DNA from 3 places in the Diaphorobacter oryzae DSM 22780 genome. Region 1 is predicted to be linked to each of the others. Evidence: predicted binding sites of a transcription regulator. Region 1 holds the regulator's gene; each other region holds the start of a gene.
What was found. The regulator FNR, encoded in region 1, switches genes on or off when oxygen is low (the NO sensors DNR and NnrR bind a similar motif). The targets are predictions, from matches to a motif close to TTGATNNNNATCAA.
Positions count from the first base shown of each region.

Region 2: BP68_RS03150 (OmpW/AlkL family protein) is a predicted target of FNR. The motif match lies at 1,752-1,765, and genes of this name have one in related genera.
Region 3: BP68_RS09730 (hemerythrin domain-containing protein) is a predicted target of FNR. The motif match lies at 2,080-2,093, and genes of this name have one in related genera.

Region 1 is NZ_JCANUL010000001.1:97,362-100,634, reverse strand. It holds gene hemN (oxygen-independent coproporphyrinogen III oxidase) at 1-1,277, opposite strand, end outside; gene fnr (fumarate/nitrate reduction transcriptional regulator Fnr) at 1,449-2,192, shown strand; gene BP68_RS00495 (hypothetical protein) at 2,322-2,657, shown strand; gene BP68_RS00490 (hypothetical protein) at 2,865-3,273, opposite strand, start outside.
Region 2 is NZ_JCANUL010000001.1:685,780-689,052, reverse strand. It holds gene purL (phosphoribosylformylglycinamidine synthase) at 1-570, shown strand, start outside; gene BP68_RS03155 (DUF808 domain-containing protein) at 695-1,684, shown strand; gene BP68_RS03150 (OmpW/AlkL family protein) at 1,839-2,456, shown strand; gene thiE (thiamine phosphate synthase) at 2,543-3,273, opposite strand, start outside.
Region 3 is NZ_JCANUL010000005.1:13,891-17,163, forward strand. It holds gene BP68_RS09725 (ferredoxin reductase family protein) at 74-1,405, shown strand; gene BP68_RS09730 (hemerythrin domain-containing protein) at 1,494-2,009, opposite strand; gene BP68_RS09735 (hypothetical protein) at 2,173-2,751, opposite strand; gene BP68_RS09740 (CsbD family protein) at 2,822-3,037, opposite strand.

The DNA.
Region 1 (3,273 bases):
ATGCCCTCGGGGTTGATTTTCACAAGCCCCTGCCCTGCCATCTCCTCGAGTTGCTGCAGCTCCGTCTCGAAATAGCGGCGAAAATCAATCAGCCAGGATTGCTCCAAGGGCTCGAACAACACCTCCCCCTGGCACATCAAGGCCATGATGACCGCGCGGCGCACCAGGTCGTCCCGCGTCAACGCCAGCCCCCGCGCCACCGGCAGATGCCCGTGGTTGATGGCATCGTAGTATTCGTCGAGCGTCTTGACGTTTTGGCTGTATGTGGCGCCCACACGACCAATGGCCGAGACGCCCAACCCGATCAAATCGCAATCGGGCTGGGTGCTGTACCCCTGGAAATTGCGGTGCAGCCGGCCCTGGCGCTTGGCCACGGCCAGTGCATCCTCCGGCAGCGCGAAGTGGTCCATGCCCACGTACACGTACCCGGCCTTCATGAACACATCGATGGAGCGCGCCAGCATCGACACCTTGGCCGATGCCATGGGCAACTCTGCCGATACGATGCGCCGCTGCGACTTGAAGCGCTCCGGCAGATGCGCATAGGCATAGAGTGCAATACGGTCCGGCCGCAGTTGGGTCACCTGCTCCAGCGTACGGTCAAAAGACTCCGGCGTCTGGCGCGGCAATCCGTAGATCAGGTCCACATTCACCGACTCAAAACCCAGCTTGCGCGCACTCTCCACGAGGGCGAAAACCTGCTCCGCAGGCTGCACGCGGTGGACCGCCTTCTGCACCTCGGGATCGAAATCCTGCACACCAAAGCTCAATCGGTTGAAGCCCAGTTCAGCCAGCAAGGCCAACCGCTGTTCATCCACGGTCCGAGGATCCACCTCGATCGAATACTCTCCTCCCGGAACCAGCACGAAACTGCGCTTTAGCATGCCCATCAGCTCACGCAGGCCATCGTCCGACAGGAAGGTGGGCGTCCCCCCGCCAAAGTGCAGCTGGCTGACATGCTGTCCCACGCCGCAATGGGCTGTGTGCAGATCAATCTCGCGGCTCAGATAGCGCAGATAGGCCTCAGCCCTCTCCGGGTGCTTGGTGATGATCTTGTTGCAGGCACAGTAGTAACATAGGGATTCGCAAAACGGGATGTGAACATACAGCGAAAGCGGCATCGCCTTCGCCACCGAGCCCACACGGCGTTGTTGAAGCGCCAGGATGTACTCCCTCTCGCCAAACGCCTCCACGAAACGGTCTGCCGTCGGGTAGGAGGTGTAGCGTGGCCCAGAGACGTCAAAGCGCCGCAAAAGCTCAGTTGTAATGACTGTCATGGCGGGGGTTCCTTGCATTTGCCATGCACTGTGCCGTAGAGTCACTCCAGCGTCCTTGACATTGATCAAGCGCTCACAAGGTCCGCATAGCGACAATTTGACCTTGGCTCAAAGTCTTTCAACGGCCTGCGATATTCCTGCCTCAATGGCTTTCAGAGGTAAGCTCGCGACATGAACAGGGTCCCCATGCACACCAACCTGCAATCCATCAAAGTTGCTTGCTCCAACTGCAATCTGCGCGAACTGTGCATGCCCTTGGGATTGGATGACCAGCAATTGAAACGCATCGATGAGATCGTGGCCGTGCGCCGCAAGGTCAAACGGGGCGGCACGTTGTTTCGCAACGGCGAGCCCTTTGCCTCCCTGTTTGCGATCCGCACCGGTTTTTTCAAGACCTGTGTTGCAACAGAAGACGGCCGCGATCAGGTCACCGGTTTCCAAATGGCCGGCGAGATCATCGGCCTCGACGGCATCGTGAGCGACCGGCATACCTGCGATGCCGTGGCGCTGGAGGATGCCGAGGTCTGCGTCATGCCGTTCGACCGTATCGAAGAACTATCGCGTGAGGTCACGGCACTGCAGCACCATGTCCACAAGATCATGAGCCGCGAAATCGTCCGCGAGCATGGCGTCATGCTTTTGCTGGGCAGCATGCGTGCCGAAGAGCGCCTGGCCGCCTTCCTGCTGAATCTGGTGCAGCGACTGCATGCTCGTGGATTTTCTCAGTCCGAACTGGTGCTGCGCATGACACGCGAGGAAATCGGCAGCTACCTGGGTCTCAAGCTCGAGACCGTGAGCCGCACCTTCTCCAAGTTCGTGGAGGAAGGAATCGTCGAGGTCAAACAGCGCCATGTGCGCATCGTGGACACCGACGCCCTCAAGCGCATCGTGAACAGCCAGCAGGCCTGCCACTAGACTGCGCCAGAGAATCCTCACAGTCCGCGTTGCAACTTGTTGCACGCTGCGACAAGTACACGCGCTTACCATCCTCTTGTGCCCGCTCGCCGTTAAAGCGGGTCAACAAGAGGGAAAGGACTGAGAGGAATGAAGACAGCTCTGGCTGTAGCCCTGGCATTGACGGCCGGGATGGCCTACGCAAATGACGAAGATAACCCCGACAAAGCGCTGCTGGCGGGGGTGGTGCGGCTCGCGGCCAGCATGAACGGACTGGCCCAGTCTTGCGGTCACATGAGTGCAAAGGACGTGGAGACCGCGCGGGCGAACCAACGTGCCGCCGCCATCAAGGATATGCAGGCCTCCCCCGCGGAATACGACCGCAGCTACGCCCAATTTTCCGGTGAATTTAAGACACGCTGGGCCAGCATGAGCAAGCCACAGCAAAAGCAGGCTTGCGACCAGATGAAGGCACAGGGACGCTGAGGCCATTTTCCAGCCTGCCAAGCCCACCGCCGGTGGGCTTTTTTAAGGCCTCAAGCCGTCCACTTCTGCCCCCATGAGCCTGATGCCACGCACCAAAGTCCTACGGCATCTTGCCGGAGATTCACAAAAGCACCGGGACAAAGGCGACTCAGACCGGCGGTAGCAAGTGCAGAAACCGATGGGGCATGCATCTAGCGAGGAAAAACCTCAGCGCCACCCCAGCACAATGTGCCCCCGGTCTTTCATGCATTGTTCAACATAGCGCTCGTACACGCGATCGGCTTTGTTCCAGCCGGCGCCCACTTTGACTGCTGCGCCGACCAAACCTCCGACGCCGCCGGCAAGCGTTCCTCGCAACAGGTCGCCAGAGTTCTTGATCAAGCCGGAAGTGGCGGCCTCGGCCGCTTCTGCAGCGCCTTCCGTCAGGATGGCTTTACCCGTTCGGCCAGTCTTGCCTTGGGCGAGATTGCGGTCATTGCGACCCACGTCGTTTTGAGCTCGGCGTTCACACGCCTGCAGCGCATGGTTGGCGCGTTCCTGGGCTGCCTGGCTACGGCCTTGTGGATATAGAACCGCTTTTTGAGGAGCGCTCGCACAGCCGGTCATTGCCAGGATG
Region 2 (3,273 bases), 590 kb from region 1:
GCGCGCTCCATCACCTTCAACGAGCGCCTGTCCGAGCAGTTCCAGCAGTTTTTCGGCCGCGCCGACACCTTCGGCCTGGGCGTGTGCAACGGCTGCCAGATGTTTGCCGAACTGGCTGACATCATCCCCGGTGCGCAGGACTGGCCGCGTTTCACCACCAACCAGAGCCACCGCTTCGAGGCGCGCCTGTCCATGGTGGAGGTGCTGGAATCGCCCAGCCTGTTCCTGCAGGGCATGGCCGGCAGCCGGCTGCCCATCGCCGTGGCGCACGGCGAGGGCTATGCCAACTTCCAGTACCGCGGCAACGCGGACCGGGCGATCGCCGCCATGCGCTACGTGGACAACCACGGCCAGGCCACCGAGCAGTACCCGTTCAACCCCAACGGCAGCGCTGGCGGGCTGACGGCCGTGACCACGGCGGACGGCCGCTTTACGGCCATGATGCCGCACCCCGAACGCGTGTTCCGCAACATCCAGATGAGCTGGACCGACCTGGCCGCGACCGGCGGCCGGGACGCGCTCAGCCCCTGGGCGCGTGTGTGGCGCAACGCGCGCAAGTGGTTGGGCTGAACTGCCTGGACCGGCCGGGAGGGGCTCCTCCCGGCTATGAAAAACATAGCTCCCAGCGCTTGACAGACAAGCGCTGGGAGCTTTTTTTATTCATAATGCGCGACCACCATTCACGGAGTGATTCATGGCCGGCGCCAGCCTTCTGACCCTGCTCGACGACATTGCCACCATCCTGGACGACGTGGCCCTCATGACCAAGGTGGCCGCCAAGAAGAGCGCGGCCATGGCCGACGACGTATCGGTCATGACCAAGGTGGCGGCGCAGAAGACGGCCGGGGTGCTGGGTGACGACCTGGCGCTCAACGCGCAGCAGGTCACGGGCGTGCGGGCCGAACGCGAGATTCCCGTGGTGTGGGCCGTGGCCAAGGGCTCGGTGGTGAACAAGGCCATCCTGGTGCCCGCGGCGCTGCTCATCAGCGCGTTCGCGCCCTGGGCGGTGACGCCGCTGCTCATGGTGGGGGGCGCGTTCCTGTGCTTCGAGGGCTGCGAGAAGCTGGCGCACAAGTTCCTGCACTCGCCCGAGGAGGACGCGGCGGACCATGCGCGCCATGCCCAGGCCAACGCCGATCCGAGCGTGGACCTGGCGGCCCTGGAAAAGGACAAGATCAAGGGCGCGGTGCGCACCGACTTCATCCTGTCGGCCGAGATCATCGCCATCACGCTGGGTGCGGTGGCGGGCGCGCCGTTCGTGCAGCAGGTCGCCGTGCTCGTGGGCATCGCCGCGCTCATGACGGTGGGCGTCTACGGCCTGGTGGCGGGCATCGTCAAGCTCGACGACCTGGGCCTGTGGCTCAGCGGCAAGGCGAGCCGCGCCGCGCAGGCGCTGGGGCGCGGCATCGTGGCGGCGGCGCCCTGGCTCATGAAGAAGCTGTCGGTGGTGGGCACGGCCGCCATGTTCCTCGTGGGCGGCGGCATCCTGGTGCACGGCGTGCCGGTGCTGCACCACGCAATCGAAGGCGTGGGCGCGGCCATGGCGGGCTGGCCCCTGGCCGGCCTGTGGGCGGCGGTCGCCACCAACGCGCTCAACGCGGTGGTGGGGCTGGCGGCCGGCGCCGCCGTGCTGGCGGCATGGATGCTGGTGGGGCGCCTGCGCGGCGGTTCCGCGTCCCATTGAGCCGTGTTCCAAGAAGATGACGGTGTGATGCTTCGGGACAACACCGATGGACAGAGGCGGATAAGGTTTGATCTGCGGCAATATTGACCTGACGATTCGTAGGCTTAATACATGCACGGGGGTCGTCCCCGTTCAACCGACGTATCGAGTCAACATGAAAAAGAATCTGCTGGCCCTGGCCGCTCTGTGTGCAATGACCTCCGGTGCTGCATTCGCGCAGCAGGCTGAAGAAGGTTCCTGGCTGGTGCGCGCTCGCGCCGTGAACCTGGACAGCGCCAACAAGGACAGCACGGGCCTGGGGTTGTCGATCAACGACAAGGTCATCCCCGAGGTCGATGTTTCCTACTTCTTCACGCCCAACATCGCCGCTGAGCTGGTCCTGACCTATCCGCAAAAGCATGACCTGCGCGCCAACGGCCTGGGCAAGATCGGTTCGCTCAAGCACCTGCCGCCCACGCTGCTGGCCCAGTACCACTTCACCAACTTCAGCGGCTTCAAGCCCTACGTGGGTGCCGGCGTGAACTACACGCGCTTCTCCAACGTGCGCTTCGCGCCCGCCGTGGACGCGGCCCTGAGCCCCTCCATCGACAAGAACAGTTGGGGCGGCGCGCTGCAGGTGGGTGTGGACATCCCCCTGTCCAAGAACCTGTACCTGAACTTCGACGTCAAGAAGGTCTTCATCAAGACCGACGTGCTCTCCGCCGGTGCCAAGGTCGGCACGTTCAAGGTCAACCCCGTGCTCGCGGGCGTGGGCCTGGGCTGGCGCTTCTAAGCCGGGCCCGGCAATACGGTTTCTTCATGGTGGGGTGGGCCGGCGCGCAAGGCGCCGGCCCTTTTTTGCTTTTTGGCCGCGCCCGGTCAGGAGTGGAGCCCACCGGCCCTCATGGCGGCCATCAGCTCCGTGGCGGCGGCCTCGGGCTGGTCAGCATTGACCAGCGCGCGCACCACGGCGATGGAGCCCACGCCCGTCGCCAGCACCTGCGCAAACTGCGACAGGCCTATGCCGCCAATCGCCACCTGCGGGTAGCCGCGCATCAGCCGCGCATAGGCGTCAAGCCGCGCCACGCCCTGTGGCACGGTGGCCATTTTCTTCAGCGTGGTGGGAAACACCGCGCCCATGGCGATGTAGCTGGGGCTGGCGGCATCGGCGCGCACCATCTCGGCGTAGCCGTGGGTGCTGACGCCCAGGCGCAGACCGGCCTCGCGGATGGCGCGCAGCTCGTCGGGCTGCAGGGCGTCCAGATCCTCCTGGCCCAGGTGCACGCCGTAGGCGCCCGCGGCAATAGCCGCGCGCCAGTGGTCGTTGATGAACAGCAGCGCATCGGTGCCCTGCATGGCCTGCACGGCGGCGCGCACCTCGTGCGCGATGGCGGCCTCGTCGGTGGATTTGTAGCGCAGCTGCACCGTGGGCACGCCGGCGCGCGCCATGCGGCCTACCCAGGCGGCGTCGGGCAGCACGGCGTACAGGCCCAGTGCCTGGGGGCAGGGGGCGAAGGGTTGTGCATGGGGAAGCGGCTGTAGGCCGAAGTCGGCCGGCTCGTCGGGCCAGCGGGCGGCGTCGAAACGCCCCAGGCGCCGCGTCTGCGCGG
Region 3 (3,273 bases), on a different contig from region 1:
AGCTGTTGACACAGCGCAAGCCGTGCGGGCCACGGCCTATCCAGACCGGCCCAACCGTGGAAACATGGCAGGCATGAAGAGGATCAAGACCGGCTTGGCAGGGCTGTTCGCGGGCCTGACCGCGCTGTGGCTGCTGGCCGAGGCGCCGGCGCTGGGCGCGGCCCGGGGGTTTTTCGACTGGCGCCACCTGCTGGTGCAGTACTCGGGCGTGCTGGCCATGGGCGCCATGTCGGCCGCCATGCTGCTGGCGGTGCGCCCCGCCTGGCTGGAGTCCCGCCTGCACGGGCTCGACAAGATGTACCGTCTGCACAAATGGCTGGGCATCGCCGGCCTGGTGCTGGCCATCGCCCACTGGCTCTGTGCCCAGGGGCCCAAGTGGCTGGTGCGGGCGGGGCTGCTGGAGCGGCCCGCGCGCGGGCCGCGCGCCGAGGAGACGCAGGAGGTCCTGCGCCTGCTGCGCAGCCTGCGCGGCCTGGCCGAGGACCTGGGCGAGCAGGCCTTCTACGCGGCCGTGGTCCTGATCGCCCTGGCGCTGATACGGCGCTTCCCCTACCGCCATTTCTTTCGCACCCACCGCTGGCTGGCGCTGGTCTATCTGGTGCTGGTGTTCCACTCCGTGGTCCTGGCCAGCTTCCCCTACTGGGGCCAGCCCCTGGGCTGGGCGATGGGCCTGCTGCTGGCCGCCGGCACCGTGGCCGCCGGCATCAGCCTGCTGCGGCGCATCGGCGTGCGGCGCAAGGCGGTGGGCGAGATCGTGGAGGTGGGCTTCCTTGAGGGCGTGCAGGTCAATGCCGTCGCCATCCAGCTCAAGGACCAGTGGGCCGGCCACGAGGCCGGACAGTTCGCCTTCGTGACCTTCGACGAGCGCGAGGGCCCGCACCCGTTCACCATTTCCTCGGCCTGGGAGGGCGACGGCCGGCTGCTGTTCCTCATCAAGGCCCTGGGCGACTACACGCGCACCCTTCGGCACGCGCTGCGGCCGGGCGACCCCGTCACGGTGGAGGGGCCCTACGGGCGCTTCCGGTTCGAGGGCAGCGCGCAGCGGCAGATCTGGATCGGCGCGGGCATCGGCGTGACGCCCTTCGTGGCGCGCATGAAGGCGCTGGCAGCCCAGCCCGACGGCCGCAGCGTGGACCTGTTCCACTCCACGGCCCAGGTGGACGAGCGGGCCCTGGACCTGCTGCGCGCCGATGCCGCGGCCGCCGGCGTGCGCCTGCACCTGATCCTGTCGGAGCGCGACGGCCGCCTGACGGGCGAGCGCCTGCGGGCCGCCGTGCCCGACTGGGCGCAGGCCGATGTGTGGTTCTGCGGCCCCACCGCCTTCGGCGACGCCATGCGCCAGGACCTTACGGCGCACGGGCTGCCGGCCGAACGCTTCCACCAGGAGCTGTTCCAGATGCGCTGAGGCGAGCGCACCCGCTTGAGATATTAAAACAATAGCTGCTTGCGCTTACCCTGATTGGCCAGAGGCCTGATTTCTTCTAAATCCGCGCTCAGGCCGCCACGGCCGCGGGCGTGCCCGCTGTGGCCTCGTCATCGCCCGAGGCGCAGGCGCCGCCGCAGCCGTGGATGAGGTCGGCCGGCAGCGCGTCGGGCGCCTGCACCGTGCCGGTGGCGGGGTCGAAGCCCACGCGCCGCAGGTGCAGCGCCAGGGCCGCATCCATGCTCTGCGTGTGCTGCGGGAACCAGACGGCCAGCTCGGCCGCCATGCCGCGCAGCACGCCCAGCTCACCCTGCGCGGCGCGCTCCGCGCCCTCGCGCATGACCTGCAGCACCACCTTGTGCTGCAGGCTGTGGCAGTTGCCCGAGGCGAAGCGCGTGGACTGCATCCAGCGGTCTTCCTGGCCGAAATGCGCCTCGGTGTGCTGCACCAGTGCCTGCCAGGCGGCGATGAGCCGCGCGTCGTCCGCGCGCTCCACGGCCTGCAGCAGTTCCACGAATTCCTGGTGCGTGTCGTCCATCAGCGGCAAGTCGAGCGCCAGCCCCTCAGACCATTGCAGTGCAGCCATATGCAGTCCTTCCTTCCTGTGCAGCGTGTATGAAGCCGCGCGAGCTTAAGAAAGCGGCCGCACTGGTGCATTGACGCACGTCAGGACATGGCGGCACCACGGGCTGCACAACCCAAAAGCCCCGCCATGGGCGGGGCTCGGAGACAGCGTGTCCCGGCGGGGATTACTGGGCGTAGGCGCGCTTGGCGTCGGCCACGCACTTGTCCTTGGCGTCACCGTTCATGGTGTCGCAGCGCTCCTTGGCCGCCTTGTAACGTGCCTCGCGCTGGGCTTCGGCGGCATCCTTCTGGGCATCGGCCACGTCAGCGCGCTTTTCGGCGGCCGAGTCGGCGGGCTTGGCCTGCTCACGCTGGACCTTGGCCTTTTCCTTGGCTGCCACATGGGCCGCCTTGGCATCCTTCACGCAGATGTCCTTGGCATCGCCCTTCTGGTCGTCGCACTTCTCCTTTGCCACTTCATAGTCGGCATCGGCGCGCGCCTCGTTCACCTTGTAGGTGGCCTTATCGCTGGGCTTGTACTGGGCCTCCAGCTCGGCCTTGGCCACCTTTTCCTTGCCCATGGCTTCCTTGATGCAGACATCCTTGGCATTGCCCTGCAGGGTGTCGCACTGGGCCTTGGCGGCCTTGTAGTCGGCGCCGATGCGGTCCTTGCCAGCGTTGTATTCCTCCTTGGTCATTGCCATGCCGGACGTAGCCATCAGGGCGGCGGCGGCCAGGGCCATCAGATTGCGTGCGTGATTCACGGGTTGTCCTCCAAATTCAGAACGGGTTGCTGGTGGTCTGCCCAAGCGCCGTGGCGCCTGGGCGGTCAGGTCAGTCGTAACGGAAACCGGGGTTGCGCTGTTCCCAGTTCTTGAGCTGCTCCTCGGCGGCTTCCCGGGCCAGGCCATGGCGCTCCTGCAGCTTGCCCAGCAACTGATCGCGCTTGCCGGCGATGACGTCGAGGTCGTCGTCGGTGAGCTTGCCCCACTGCTCCTTCAGCTTGCCCGTGAACTGTTTCCAGTTGCCCTTGATGCGGTCTTCGTTCATGAGTCACTCTCCTGTGCAGTTGTCAAAGGATCGCCTGGCGAACTCCCGCTGCGGCGGTGGCGTTGCGTCAGGCGATGAACGAACTGTAGGCAGCCCCCCGGCGGCGGCGCGTCGGTGTGCAGGAGCCAGCTGCGTCAGCCCAGGGCGATAGCGCCGTGTAGGCCAGCACCCCACCGGGCACGGCAGCACAGGCAAAAAAAAGAGACATGCCGGGGCATGTCTCTGTGCGTTGTGAG